One region of the Kitasatospora sp. NPDC048194 genome, then DNA from elsewhere that is predicted to be linked to it. Evidence: riboswitches for the same ligand, from Rfam matches in the RefSeq annotation. Region 1 holds a riboswitch; the other holds the start of a gene.
What was found. A riboswitch is a leader RNA that binds a small molecule or an ion and turns the genes downstream of it on or off. The one in region 1 is predicted to bind cobalamin.
Positions count from the first base shown of each region.

Region 2: another riboswitch for cobalamin. It lies ahead of ACGF07_RS15740 (HoxN/HupN/NixA family nickel/cobalt transporter); the one in region 1 lies ahead of ACGF07_RS07755 (peptidase).

Region 1 covers NZ_JBIDAK010000004.1:169,166-176,447, reverse strand. The annotation lists gene ACGF07_RS07770 (hypothetical protein) at 1-333, shown strand, start outside; gene ACGF07_RS07765 (hypothetical protein) at 449-775, shown strand; gene ACGF07_RS07760 (flagellar hook-length control protein FliK) at 841-1,320, opposite strand; gene ACGF07_RS07755 (peptidase) at 1,350-2,417, opposite strand; cobalamin riboswitch at 2,516-2,656, opposite strand; gene cobF (precorrin-6A synthase (deacetylating)) at 2,771-3,529, shown strand; gene ACGF07_RS07745 (enoyl-CoA hydratase) at 3,576-4,349, opposite strand; gene mmsB (3-hydroxyisobutyrate dehydrogenase) at 4,346-5,230, opposite strand; gene ACGF07_RS07735 (enoyl-CoA hydratase/isomerase family protein) at 5,227-6,303, opposite strand; gene ACGF07_RS07730 (acyl-CoA dehydrogenase family protein) at 6,303-7,282, opposite strand, start outside.
Region 2 covers NZ_JBIDAK010000011.1:22,898-30,179, reverse strand. The annotation lists gene ACGF07_RS15770 (shikimate kinase) at 1-357, shown strand, start outside; gene aroB (3-dehydroquinate synthase) at 350-1,441, shown strand; gene aroQ (type II 3-dehydroquinate dehydratase) at 1,450-1,878, shown strand; gene ACGF07_RS15755 (AAA family ATPase) at 2,021-2,923, shown strand; gene ACGF07_RS15750 (DNA-formamidopyrimidine glycosylase family protein) at 3,008-3,817, shown strand; gene ACGF07_RS15745 (metalloregulator ArsR/SmtB family transcription factor) at 3,941-4,324, opposite strand; cobalamin riboswitch at 4,406-4,599, shown strand; gene ACGF07_RS15740 (HoxN/HupN/NixA family nickel/cobalt transporter) at 4,631-5,743, shown strand; gene ACGF07_RS15735 (DMT family transporter) at 5,807-6,658, opposite strand; gene ACGF07_RS15730 (helix-turn-helix domain-containing protein) at 6,811-7,282, shown strand, end outside.

The sequences.
Region 1 (7,282 bases):
ACCGGCTTCACGGCCGGTACCGCCGCCAGGCTCGCTCTGGTCGTCGACGACGGCACCGGGGCGCTCAAGGCCTGCACCGTCACGCTCACCCCGACCGGCAGCACCGCGACCCTCGGCGACGTCCTCGACGCGGCGGGCACCGCCACCCCGGCCGGCTGCGTCACCGCCGTCACGCCGTCCACCGGCGGCGGCACCGTCACGGCGATCAACGGCACCGCCAACAGCGGTTCGTCCACCTGGAAGGTCAGCCTGGACGGCGCCACCGCCGTGGCCGCCACCCGGGCCACCACCGTCCACCTCGGCGACACCGTCTCGCTGCGCTACGGCAGCTGACCGCACGACTCCGCAGGGGAGTTGAGCACGGATCGCCCTCCCCTCGGCAGGGCAGGACCACGACGGCCCGACTGATCCCGCCGCCGGACCACGGAACAGGGGGGAAGTGGTACCGATGGGTGCTTCCAGGTGGGTGGCAGGCGGCTACGTGGCCTCGGTCGGCGTCTTCGCCGCCCTGGGCGGGCTGACGGGGAACGGGCGCTACTACCTCGCGTCGATCGTCCTCACCCTGCCCGTCGGGCTCGCCGCGTTCGCGGGCGTCTACCTCACCCGGGGGCTGCTGACGGGCGTCGGTGAGCTGTTCACCACGACACGACTGCCGAACGGCGATGATCCCGGGTGGCTGACCACGGCGGGCATCGTGGCCAACACACTGCTGTTCACCACCGCCGCCGTCATCACCGTGGTGCTGGCCGAGCGCTTCGTCCGCCGCCGGAGGTGAGCCCCGGGCACCCGGCGCCCCGGCCCTTCCAAGGAGGGGCCGGGGCGCCGATGTGCCATGGGGTGTCAGGGCGCCGTGATGCCCGGCTGGGCGCCGGCGCCGAAGGACCAGCCCTCGACGTCGCCGGGCGCCGGGTTGTAGCTGCCCGCGCCGAGGTTGCTGTACGACCAGGGGCCGCCGTGCTGGGCGTGCCAGTACGACCAGTAGGCGTTGCCGGTCGGGTTGGTGCAGGTCGTCGGCAGACTGTTGATCTTGCAGACGAAGCCGGGGAAGCGCGGGTGGAAGGCGTACGAGAACCCGGCGCCGGTCAGCGCGGCCAGGCCGCTGGCCGGGTCGCCGGGGGCGCACCCGGTCTGGATGCCGCCGCCGACGGCGGTGAAGTCGACCACGACGGTGACACCGGTGGTGCCGTCGCAGGCCGCCGCGTGGGCCTGCGGGGCCTGGGCGGCGGAGACGCCGAGCAGGCCGGCGGTGAGGGCGGCGGCCGCGGCGATCGAGCCGAGGGTACGGCGCGCCGGGCGGGCCGGGGTGAGGGTGTCGGTCATCGGTGAACTCCTCGTGGTGTCGGGCCCGTTCAGCGGGCGGCCGGGGCCGGGCAGGCCAGGGTGGGGGCGTCGGGGCGCGCGCCGGCGGCGGAGAGGGTGGCCAGCGGGGTGCCCGCGAGGCCGAGGACGGCCTGCGCGGTGGCCCGGGCGCCGTTGCCCGCGTTGAAGCCGGTCGCGTCGTAGGCGACGGCGCCGCGCACCGCCGGGTCGGCGGCGCAGCCCTGCTGGAGCTTGACCAGCCGGCTCCAGCCCTTGAGGCCGGCGCCGAAGCGCCCGCCGGAGAGCAGCGCCTGGGTAGCCAGGCCGGTGGTGTTGGCGTTGGAGGCGGTCGCGCCGGCCGCCGCGAAGCCGCCGTCGGCGTTCTGGTGGGTGGTGAGCCAGGTGAGGCCGGTGTTCGCCTTGGCGGTGCGGCCGGTGGCGGCGAGGGCCTGGGCGGCGAGGGCGGTGGCGTCCGGGTCGCTGGTGCAGGTGGTCTGGCCGAAGGCGACGGGGAAGCCGCCGTCCGCGCACTGGCTGTTCGCGAGGTAGTCCACGGCCGCCGTCGGGGCGTCACCGGGGGTGCGGTGCAGGGCGATCAGGGCCAGTGACTGGCCGAAGGCGTTGCTGTAGTCGCCCCACTGGGAGCGGTCGGAGAAGCGGCCCTCGGGGGTCTGGAGCGAGCGCAGCCGAGCGGGCAGGTCGACGCCGCCGAAGCTCGCCGGGTTCGCGTCGCGGACCTCGGCGGCGAGCAGCAGCTTGGCGGTCGCGCCCGCGTACGCCTCGGTGGTGCCGTCGCCGAGGTAGCCGGAGATGATCTCGGGCTTCGCCAGCCAGGCGGTGGCCCGGGCGGCGGCCTCGTCGGAGTTGTGCGAGGCGGCGAAGGCCAGCACGGCGTCGATGGTCAGCCCCTGGTCGGGGTAGGCGGTGCCGTTGAAGACGCTCTCGAAGTGGTCACCGCCGACGAGCTGGCGGGCCAGCCAGCCGGCCGCCGCACCGTCGGGGCGGACCGTCCGGGAGGAGGTGGTGTCGGCGTGGGCGGCGGTGGCCGCCGGGAGCGCGGTGGCGAGGGCCAGGGCGGGTATCGCGAGCAGACCGAGGGTGCGGCGGAGCGTGGGCATGGGTGCCTTTCCGGGCCTGGACGCAGGGGCCCGGAGGGCGTCGGCGTGTGCCGGAGCAGCCCTCGGAGCTCCGGCCCGCAGACCACGACGGGAGGAGGGGACGACACACCTCCGCCGACGGGTACTCGGGCTCGCCGCCGACGTGGCGTCGGCGGCCTACCGTTGCGGGCCAGCGCCGGATTCGAACCGGACTTCCCCCGTTGGCGGAGTCACAACGTGACGGCTCATCATGGCGAAACGGAAAAGATCGGGTCAAGGGATCGTGCGTCACATCACGGTGATGCGGGTGGATTCCTGGACGCGCGCCGGTCCGCCGGTCCGGGCACGGCCGGTCGGAGGGCAGAATGCCTCCCATGCGGCACATCTTCGTCATCGGCATCGGCGCGGGCGACCCCGACCACCTCACCCTGCAGGCCGTCAAGGCGCTCGCCCGCACGGACGTCTTCTTCATCCTCGACAAGAGCGAGGAACGGCAGGACCTGATCCGGCTGCGTCGACGGATCCTCGCCGAGCACGGCCGGGCCGGGCACCGCGTGGTCGAGGCGCCGGACGCGGAGCGGGACCGCGGCACCCCCGCGTACGCGGCCGCCGTCGACGACTGGCGGGTCCGCCGCGCCGACCTGGTCGAACGGCTCGTCGTCGAGCACCTCGGCGAGGACGAGACGGGGGCGTTCCTGGTCTGGGGCGACCCAAGCCTGTACGACAGCGTCATCGCCGTCGTGGACGACGTCCTGGCCCGCGGCACCGTCGGGTTCGGGTTCGAGGTGATCCCGGGCATCAGCAGCGTCTCCGCGCTCGCCGCCCGCCACCGCACCACACTGACCCGGGTCGGCCGCCCGGTGCAGATCACCACCGGCCGACGTCTGGCCGAGGGCTTCCCCGAGGGCGTGGACGACGTGGTGGTGATGCTGGACGGCCGGGCCGCCTTCACGGAGATCGACCCCGAGGGGCTGGAGATCCGGTACGGCGCCTACCTGGGCACCCCCGACGAGATCCTCGTCGCCGGCCCGCTCGCCGAGGCCGCCCCGAGGATCCGCGAGGTGCGCGAGCAGGCCCGCGAACGCAAGGGCTGGATCATGGACACCTACCTGCTGCGGCGGGCCGAGAGCTGACCGGCGGCGCGCCGCCCCGTCGGGGGGCGGCGCACTGCCCGGCCCGTCAGCGGTTGGCGAACGTCGACGGGCGCTTCTCGGTGAAGGCCGCCATGCCCTCCTTCTGGTCCGCGGTCGCGAACGTCGCGTGGAAGAGCCGCCGTTCGAAGCGGACGCCCTCGGCGAGGGTGGTCTCGAACGCCCGGTTGACGCTCTCCTTCATCATGATCGAGGCCGGGGCGGACATCGCCGCGATGGTCTCGGCGGTGGTCAGGGCCTCGGCCATCAGCTGGTCGGCGGGGACGATGCGGGAGACCAGTCCGGCCCGCTCGGCCTCCTCGGCGCCCATCATCCGGCCGGTCAGGCAGAGCTCCATGGCCTTGGCCTTGCCGACAGCCCGGGTGAGCCGCTGCGAGCCGCCGATGCCCGGGATCACGCCGAGCTTGATCTCGGGCTGCCCGAACTTCGCGGTGTCCGCCGCCAGCAGGACGTCGCACATCATTGCCAGCTCGCAGCCGCCGCCCAGCGCGTAACCGGCCACGGCCGCGACGACCGGCGTTCGCAGGGCGGCGAAGCGGTCCCAGGCGGCGAACCAGTCGCCGAGGTAGGCGTCCACGAACTCCAGGGACTGCATCTCCTTGATGTCGGCGCCGGCCGCGAAGGCCTTCTCCGAGCCGGTGACCACCAGACAGCCGATCTCCGGGTCCCGGTCGAACTCCGTTGCCGCCGAGACGACTTCGGTCATCAGCAGGGTGTTCAGCGCGTTCAGCGCCTTGGGGCGGTCGAGCGTGATCAGCCCCACCCGGCCCTTGCGCTCGACCAGGATCGTCTCGAACGTCATGCGGTGTCCTTCCTGAGGGTGGTGATGATGGCGGAGAAGTCCAGCCCGCCCGAGCCGTCTCGGGCGAAGGCGGCGAACAACTCGGCTGCCCGCCGGCCCAGTTCGGCCGGCACGGCCGAGGCGGCGGCCGCGTCGGCGGCGAGACCGAGGTCCTTCGCCATCAGCGCGGCGGCGAAGCCTGCCGCGTAGTCGCGGTTGGCCGGGCTGGTCGGGACCGGGCCGGGTACCGGACAGTTGCTGGTCAGCGCCCAACACTGGCCGGAGGCGGTCGAGGCGACGTCGTAGAGCGCCTGGTGGCTGAGCCCGAGGCTCTCCCCGAGCGCGAAGGCCTCGCTGACCGCGATCATGGAGACGCCGAGGATCATGTTGTTGCAGATCTTGGCGGCCTGTCCGGCCCCGGAGGCCCCGCAGTGGACCACCCGGCGGCCCATGGCCGCGAGCACCGGCTCGGCCTCGCCGAAGTCGACGTCCTCGGCGCCGACCATGAAGGTCAGGCTCGCCGCTTCGGCCCCCGCCACACCGCCGGAGACCGGGGCGTCGACGGCCCGGTGCCCGGCGACCCGGGCGAGGTCGGCTGCCACCCGGGCGTCCCCGACGGCGATGGTGGAGCAGTCGATGAACAGCGCACCGGTGGCCACCTCGGTCAACTCGCCGTAGGAGTCGAGGACATGGCGTCCGGTCGGCAGCATGGTCAGCACCACGTTGGCCTCGCCGACCGCCTCGGCGGCGGAAACCGCGATCATCACTCCCTGTGCTGCGGCCAGGTCCCGGGCCTCGGCCGAGAGGTCGTAGCCGATCACCCGGTGCCCGGCCTTGACGAGGTTGGCGGCCATCGGGCCGCCCATGTTGCCCAGCCCGATGAATCCGACGGTCAGGGTCACCAGCGCTCCAGGGATGTGGTGGTGGCGGCGAGGCCCAGCTCGCGCTCGCCCAGTGGCACGAAGTAGCGGGCCACGGTTGCGGGTTCGACGGCGCCCAGGGTGGCCGGGCTCCACCGCGGCGAACGGTCCTTGTCGATCACCTGGGCCCGGATGCCCTCGGCGAGGTCGGCGGTGGCGAGCGCCGCGCAGGACGTGCGGTACTCCTGGTCGAGGACGGCTTCCAGCGGGCCGAGGGCCCGGGCTCGGCGCAGCGCCGCCAGGGTGGCCTTCACGGCGGTGGGCGAGTTGGCGGTGATCCGGTCCGCGGCCTTCTTCGCCTCCGGTTCGCCGCTCTCCCGCAGCCGGTCGAGGATCTCCTCGACGGTGCCGGCCGCGTAGCAGTGGTCGATCCATCCGCGCTGTCCGTTCAGCGCACCGCTCGGCACGGGTTCGACGTGTCGCTCCAGGGCGTCGTGTACGGGCAGTTCGGCGAGGTCGTCGAGCAGCGCCGGCACCCGGTCGGAGGGCAGGAAGTGGTCGGCGAGCCCGCAGAGCAGCGCGTCGGCGGCGCCGACGGAGCCCGCGGTGAGCGCGAGGTGGGTGCCCAGCTCGCCGGGCGCCAGGGCGAGCAGGTAGGTGCCGCCCACGTCGGGGACGAAACCGATGCCGGCTTCGGGCATGGCGATGCGGGTGGTCTCCGTGACGATCCGCACGCTGCCGTGGGCGGAGACGCCGACCCCGCCGCCCATGACGATGCCGTCCATCACGGCCACGTAGGGCTTGGGGTAGCGGGCGATCCGGGCGTTGAGGCGGTACTCGTCGCGCCAGAACTCCTCGACGGCGCCCGGGTCCCCGCCGGTGGCGGCTCGGTGGATGGCGACGATGTCCCCGCCGGCGCAGAAGGCGCGGTCCCCGGACCCCGTGATGACGACGGTCTCGACCCGGGCGTCGTCCTCCCACGCGTCCAGGGCCTCGGCGATGCGCAGCACCATGCCGTGGGTGAGGGCGTTCAGGGCCGCGGGGCGGTTGAGGACGATCAGGCCGGCCCGGCCCTCGCGCTGGACGATGACCTCGTCGAGGTCGTGGCCGGCCATCACGCGGCTCCGGTCAGGCCGCGGGCGACGATGACGCGCATGATCTCGTTGGTTCCTTCCAGGATCTGGTGCACCCGCAGGTCGCGGACGATCTTCTCGATGCCGTACTCGGCCAGGTAGCCGTAGCCGCCGTGCAGCTGGAGGGCCTGATTGGCGACCTCGAAGCCGGTGTCGGTGGCGTAGCGCTTGGCCATCGCGCACAGCTGCGGCGCCCGGGGATCGCTCCGGTCCAGCGCGCCGGCCGCCCGCCAGACCAGCGCCCGGGCGGCCTCCAGCTCGGTGGCCATGTCGGCGAGCCGGAACTGCAGGGCCTGGGCGTGCAGCAGCCGGGCGCCGAACGCCTCGCGGTCCGCGAGGTAGCCGGTGGCCCGTTCCAGGGCGCTCTGCGCGCCGCCGAGCGAGCAGGCGGCGATGCCGAGCCGGCCGCCGTTGAGTCCCGACATGGCGATCCGAAAGCCTTCGCCCTCGTCGCCGAGCAGGCGGTCGGCGGGCAGCCGGACACCGTCCAGCACGACCTGCCGGGTGGGCTGGGCGTTCCAGCCCATCTTCTTCTCGTTCGGTCCGAAGGAGACGCCGGGGTCGTCCCGGTCCACGATGAAGGCGGACAGCCCGGAGGCCCCGGAGCCTCCGGTGCGGGCCATCACCAGGTAGATCTGTGCGGCCCCTGCTCCGGAGATGAACTGCTTGACGCCGTCCAGCACCCAGTGGTCGCCGTCGCGCACCGCTCGGGTGGCGATCGCGGCCGCGTCGGAGCCGGCGCCGGGCTCGGTCAGGCAGTAGCTGCCCAGATGCTCGGCTGAGCAGAGCCCCGGCAGCCAGCGGGCCCGCTGGGCGGCCTCGCCGTAGCGGTCGACCATCCAGGCGACCATGTTGTGGATGGACAGGTAGGCGGCGATGGACGGGCAGCCGGTGGCGAGTGCCTCGAGGGCGACCACCCCGTCGCGTCGGGTCAGCGCAGAGCCGCCGGCGTCCTCCCGGA
Region 2 (7,282 bases), on a different contig from region 1:
CCGCACTTCCGCGAGCTGGAGGTGGCGGCCGTACGGGCCGCCGCCACCGGGCACGGCGGGGTGCTGGCGCTCGGCGGCGGCGCGGTGATGGCCGGGACCACCCGGGAGCTGCTGCGCGAGCTGCCGGTGGTCTTCCTGGAGGTGCCGCTGGCCGACGCGGTCAAGCGGGTCGGCCTGGACGCCCCGCGCCCGCTGCTGGCGGTCAACCCGCGGGCCCGCTGGCGCGAGCTGATGGAGGCCCGCCGCCCCCTCTACCTCGAGGTGGCCACCGCCGTGGTCGACACCGCCGGCCGCACTCCCGCGCAGGTCGCGGACGCCGTACTGGAAGCACTGGAGCTGAAGACCCCCCATGACTGACAACACCGTCAGGATCCACGTCGGCGGGAGCGCCGGCCACGACCCGTACGACGTGCTGATCGGGCACCAGCTGCTCGGTGAGCTGGCGCCGCTGATCGGCACCCGTGCCAAGCGGGTCGCGATCATCCACCCGGAGGCGCTGTCCGCCACCGCCGACGCGATCCGCGAGGACCTGCTCGGCGAGGGGTACGAGGCGATCGCGCTCCAGGTGCCGAACGCCGAGGAGGCGAAGAGCGCCGAGGTGGCCGCGTACTGCTGGTCGGTGCTCGGGCAGACCGGCTTCACCCGCAGCGACGTCGTCGTCGGCCTCGGCGGCGGAGCCACCACCGACCTGGCCGGGTTCGTCGCGGCGACCTGGCTGCGCGGGGTGCGCTGGATCTCGATGCCCACCACGCTGCTGGGCATGGTCGACGCGGCCGTCGGCGGCAAGACCGGCATCAACATCGCCGAGGGCAAGAACATGGTCGGCGCCTTCCACCCGCCGGTGGGCGTGCTGGCCGACCTCGGCACCCTGGAGACCGTGCCCAGGCACGACTACGTCTCCGGCCTCGCCGAGGTCATCAAGTGCGGCTTCATCGCCGACCCGGTCATCCTCGACCTGATCGAGGCCGACCCGGAGGGCGCCAGGACCCCGGCCGGCCCGCACACCGTCGAGCTGATCCGCCGGGCGATCCAGGTCAAGGCCGACGTCGTCTCCGGGGACCTCAAGGAGTCCGGCCGGCGGGAGATCCTCAACTACGGCCACACCCTCGGCCACGCCATCGAGCGCAACGAGCGCTACAAGTGGCGGCACGGCGCGGCGATCTCCATCGGCATGGTCTTCGCCGCCGAACTCGGCCGCCTGGCCGGGCGGTTGGACGACGAGACGGCCGACCGGCACCGCACCGTCCTGGCCTCGGTCGGCCTGCCGCTGAGCTACCGGGCGGACGCCTGGCCGAAGCTGCTGGACGCGATGAAGATCGACAAGAAGTCGCGCGGCGACCTGATCCGCTTCATCGTCCTGGACGGCCTCGGCAAGACCTCCGTGCTGGAGGGCCCGGACCCGTCCCTGCTGGTCGCCGCGTACGCGGAGGTCTCGGCGTGACCAGGGTGATGGTGCTCAACGGGCCCAACCTGGGCCGGCTGGGCAGCCGGGAGCCGGACGTCTACGGCGCCACCTCCTACGCCGGGCTGGTCGAGCGCTGCACCGCGCTGGGCGAGGAGTTCGGCTTCGAGGTCGAGGTGCACGAGACCAACTCCGAGCAGCAGATGGTGGAGTGGCTGCACGAGGCGGCCGACGGGAAGGTGCCCGTGGTGATCAACCCGGGCGCGTTCACCCACTACTCGTACGCGATGCGGGACGCCGCCGCGCAGCGCACCGCGCCGCTGATCGAGGTGCACATCTCCAACCCGTACGCCCGGGAGTCCTTCCGGCACAACTCCGTGATCGCCGCGGTCGCCTCCGGCACCATCGCCGGGTTCGGGATCGGCTCGTACGAGCTGGCGCTGCGCGCCTTGGCGGAGCAGCTCGCCGCGCGGTGAGCAGGACGGGCCGGCGGCCCGGTGGCGGACTGTGCCCGCCGCCGGGCCGCCGTGTAGTGTCCCCGCTGAAAGGGTGTCGGGAGGTGCCGTGACGCAGTACGCCGGAGGTGGGCAGGTCCCGCCGCGTCCCGCCGCTCCGCCGGTGCCACCGGGGGGCGGTACGGGGGTGTCCCCGTCGGGGGCGCCCGTCCCGCCGCCTACTCCGCCGCCTCCGACGGTCCGGCCGTCGGCCGGACCCGGGCCGGCTCCTGCCCCGGCTCCGGTCACGCCCGCTGCACCGGCTCCTGCACCGGCTCCGGTCGCGCCCGCTGCACCGGCTCCTGCACCGGCTCCGGTCGCGCCTGCGCCCGTCCCGGCCGCCGCTCCCGGCCCTGGCCCCGCGCCCGCGCCGAGCGCGCCGGTTCCGGCCGGTGGCACCGGGCACTTCGTGCTGCCCGCCGGCACGCCCGTCCAGCTCCCGACCCACTCCCCGCAGCGGCACGCGCCCGCCGGGCCGATCGCCGTCCTGCTGATCGGCCCCGCCGGGGCGGGCAAGACCACCGTCGCCCGGTACTGGGCCGAGCACCGCGCCACCCCGACCGCGCACATCAGCCTGGACGACGTCCGCGAGTGGGTGCAGTCCGGCTTCGCCAACCCGCAGTCCGGCTGGAACAACGCCTCCGAGGCCCAGTACCGGCTGGCCCGCCGCACCTGCGGCTTCGCCTGCCGCAACTACCTGGCCAACGGGATCTCCTGCATCATCGACGACGCCGTCTTCCCGGACCGCCCGGCGATCGGCCTCGGCGGCTGGAAGCGGCACATCGGCCCCGGCATGATCCCGGTCGTCCTGCTGCCCAGCCTGGATTCGGTGCTGCGCCGCAACGCCCGCCGCAGCGGCAACCGGCGGCTCGGTGACGAGGAGGTGGCGCGCATCCACGGGCGGATGGCCGGCTGGTACAACTCCGGGCTGCCGATCATCGACAACTCCTACCTGGACGTCGCCGGTACGGCCGCCGAGCTGGACCGGGTCATCCTGGCCCGGCTGATGGGCATGCCGGTCCGCTGACCAGCGGCGCCCGCCCGGCCTGTCGGTGGCGGCTGCGATGATGGACCCCGTCCTGACGTCCTACACCAGGGGGAGCTGACGCCCGTGCCGGAGGGCCACATCATCCACCGCCTCGCCGTCCAGAGCCGTACGGCCTTCGGTGGCCGTCCCGTGCGGGTCTCCAGCCCGCAGGGCCGGTTCGCCGACGAGGCCAAGGTGCTCGACGGGCAGCTGCTCACCGGCGCGGAGGCCACCGGCAAGCACCTCTTCCTCGGCTTCGAGGAGGGTGCCTGGGTGCACGTCCACCTCGGCCTCTACGGCGGCTTCACCTTCGGCACCGGCCCGGCGCCCGATCCGGTCGGCCTGGTCCGGCTGCGGCTGGCCAACGACGACGGCTACGCCGACCTGCGCGGCCCCAACACCTGCAAGCTGGTCACCGGCGCCGAGAAGGCCGCCGTGGCCGCCCGGCTCGGTCCGGACCCGCTGCGCGCCGACGCCGACCCGGAGGCCGCCTGGCGCCGGATATCGGGCAGCCGTACGACCGTCGCCGCGCTGCTGATGGACCAGAAGGTGCTGGCCGGGGTGGGCAACGTCTACCGCGCCGAGGTGCTGTTCCGCCACCGCGTCAACCCGCACCGGGCGGGCCGCGACCTCACCCGCGGCGAGTGGGACGCGATCTGGGCCGACCTGGTCGCCCTGATGCGCGAGGGCGTCGCCGCCGGGCGCATCGACACCGTCCGGCCCGAACACACCCCCGAGGCCATGGGCCGACCGCCGCGGGTGGACGACCACGGCGGCGAGGTCTACGTCTACCGCCGCGCCGCGATGCCCTGCCTGGTGTGCGGCACGGAGGTGCGGACCGAGGAGCACGCCGCCCGCAACCTCTTCTGGTGCCCGACCTGCCAGGTGGCCTGAGCGGCCGGTCCGGGCGCCCAGTCCGTGGGCCGGGTCGACCGGCCGGGGGAGTCCGGCAAAGGGATCCGCGTGCGCCGGCGAACACCGTGTCAGGCGCCGCGCGGGGCAGGCCGATCCGGCCGGTCAGCCCGCGGCGGCGGTCGGCTCGTGGTGCTCGGCGGCGGCGCACTCGTCGAGGAGGGGGCGCATGCCTTCGTCGACGAGCCGGTAGCGCACCACACGTCCGTCCTTGTCCCCGGTGACCACGCCGGCCGTGCGGAGCAGCCGCAGGGCCTGGGAGACGGCGGGGTCGCGCATGCCGGTGGCGACCGCGAGGTCGCTGACGGCGAGCGGGCCGGCCCGGTGCAGGGCGAGCAGCAGGGCGAGCCGTCCCGGGTCGGCGAGCAGGGAGAACCGCTCGGCCCAGGACCGGACGTGCGCGGTGTCGCCGATCGCGGCGATGGCCTCGCAGACCCGGTGCCCGTCGATGGTGCGGTGGCCCGCGCGGTCGGCCGGTACGAGATGCATGCCCACATTCTCGCAGGCGGTGACCTGTGATCCTGCACACCTGCACAGGTGCGCAACCTTGCGAGGGTGAAGCACGAGCCCTACGGTGTAGCCCGCCGTGGTGCTCGGGAAGACCGGTGACGGACCCTCAGGGGTCCCAGTCCGGAGCGGCCCTCGCCACTGTGATCGGGGGACAGTCGTCCGTACCCATGTGCCACTGGGCGCCTCGTGCGCCTGGGAAGGCGGGTGCGGAAGCCCCGTAAGCCAGGAGACCGGCCACGGCATCTCACGAAGTCATTCCACGAGGTGCTGGAGCGTGATCCGACGATGACCCTGCCCGAAACCGCCGTCCCGACCGAGGCGGCCCCCTCCGTCCTGCCCACGTTCAGATGGAAGCGCGAGGACACCGTCCGCACGGCCGGGTTGATGGCGGTGATCCTGGCCATGCACGTGGTGGCCTTCGGGACGCTGGTCTTCCTGGTCGCGCCCCACGAGTACGCGGTCGGCACCCAGGTCTTCGGGGTGGGCCTGGGCATCACCGCGTACACCCTCGGCATGCGGCACGCCTTCGACGCCGACCACATCGCGGTGATCGACAACACCACCCGCAAGCTGATGGCGGACGGCAAGCGGCCGGTCTCGGTCGGGTTCTGGTTCGCGCTCGGCCACTCCTCGATGGTGGTCATCATGGCCGCCCTGGTGGCCGGCGGCGCCCAGCTGGCGAACACGCTGATGGACGACGAGTCGGCCACCCACAAGTGGCTCGGGCTGGTCGGCACGACGGCCTCCGGCGCCTTTCTCTACCTGATCGGCGCGCTCAACCTGGCGGCGCTGGTCGGCATCCTCAAGGTGTTCCGCTCGATGCGGGCCGGCCGGTACGACGAGGCGGAACTGGAGGAGCACCTCAACTCGCGCGGCTTCATGGCCCGGGTGCTGAACCGCGCGACCCGCTCCATCACCCGGCCGGGGCAGATGTTCCCGGTGGGCATGGTGCTGGGGCTGGGCTTCGACACCGCCACCGAGGTGACCCTGATGGTGATGGCCGGCTCGGGCGCGGCGGCCGGGCTGCCCTGGTACGCGATCGTCTGCCTGCCGCTGCTGTTCGCGGCCGGGATGAGCCTGTTCGACACCCTGGACGGGACGTTCATGAACTTCGCGTACCAGTGGGCGTTCTCCAACCCGGTGCGCAAGGTGTACTACAACCTGACCATCACCGGACTGTCGATCGCCGTGGCGTTCATCATCGGCACCATCGAGCTGGTCGGGGTGCTGCACGAGAAGCTCGACCTGACCGACCCGGTCACCGGCTTCATCGCGGACATCTCGCTGGACAACGTCGGGTACGCGATCGCCGGGCTGTTCGTGGTGGTGTGGGCCGCGGCGATCGCCTACTGGAAGCTGGCGGGCGTCGAGAAGCGCTGGACGCCCGAACGTCCCTGAGCCGTCGCCGCGGAGCCGTCGCGGGCCGAGGTCCTGGGCCGCGGTCGTGGGCCGCGGCCCGGCTCAGGGGGACGCGAGCAGGAGGGTGCCCGCCACGGCGAGGCCGGCGCCCACCACCTGCACCGGGCGCAGCCGCTCCTTCAGCACCCCGCGCGCCAGCAGCGCGGTGACCACCGGGTACAGCGAGGCGAGCACCGCGGCCACCGCTGCCGAACCGCCGTGCGAGGCCGCCGCGTACGCCGCGTTCGCGGCGACGTCGGCCAGCCCGACCCCGGTGAGCAGGGGCAGCCGGGAGCGCAGCTCCGGCAGCAGCGCGGAGGTGTCGGTGCCGCGCAGGCTCACCACCAGCGCGGCGCCGCCGACGGCGATGTTGACGAGGCGTTGGGCGCACAGTGCGAGCAGCAGCCCGCCGCCGGCCGAGGCCTGGGAGAGCAGGGCCATGTTGGCGCCGAAGCCGAACGCGGCGGCCAGGGTCAGCACCAGGGCGGTGCGGGCGGCGGACGGTCCGCCGCGCTCGGGGCCGCCGGCCAGCACCACGCCGGCCAGTGCGACCACGATCCCGGCCAGCTGGACCGGCCCCGGCCGTTCGCCGAGCGCCAGTCCGACGCCGACCGGCACGGCGACGCCGACGGTGGCCAGCGGGGAGACCACCCCCATCGGGCCGAGCGCGAGCGCCCGGTAGAAGGCGAGCATCGCGAACGGGCCGATCGCGCCGGCGGCCACCGCGTACCAGAGCGCGGGGGAGAGGTCGGCCCAGCCGCCAGTGGCCGGCAGCGCGAGGAGCAGGGCGACCGTCGCCGCGGTCTGGGAGGCGACCACGACGGCCAGTGCGGGGAGCCGCCGGGTGAGGACGCCGCCGCCGAAGTCGCCCAGGCCGCAGAGCAGGCTGGCGGACAGGGCGAGCAGGACGGTCACCGGAGGCGCCCGGGAGAGGAGGACAGCACAATGCACTCCGAAGTACAGTCGGATGGACTCGTTGCCGGATCGGCAGCGTAGTTCACTGAACTGAGCTTCGCAGAGCAATATCCTGAACTTTTCGGGATGTGGACACCGGAGGACTGTCAAGCGTGCCGGACCCCGACCTCGTCGCCCAGGCCCTCGCCCGCAACCTCAAGCGGCTGCGCACCGGACGCGGCCACACGCTGGACGCCCTCGCCGCCCGCTCGGGGGTGAGCCGCGGCATGGTCGTCCAGATCGAGCAGGGGCGCACCAACCCCAGCGTGGCCACCGTGGTGCGGCTCGGCGACGCCCTGGGCGTCTCGATCGCCACCCTGCTCGACTACGAGGAGGGCCCGGACGTGCGGATCGTCCCCGGTGACCAGGCCGTCCCGCTCTGGACCGGCGCGAGCGGCGGGACCGGCACCCTGCTGCACGGCATCGAGGCGCCCGGGCCGCTCGAGCTGTGGGAGTGGCGGATGGAGCCGGGCGAGGAGTACGCCGCGGAGCCGCACCCGGCCGGGACGGTGGAGATCATCCGGGTCGACGAGGGGGAGCTGACCCTGGTGCACGACGGGACGGAGCACCCGGTGCCGGCCGGCA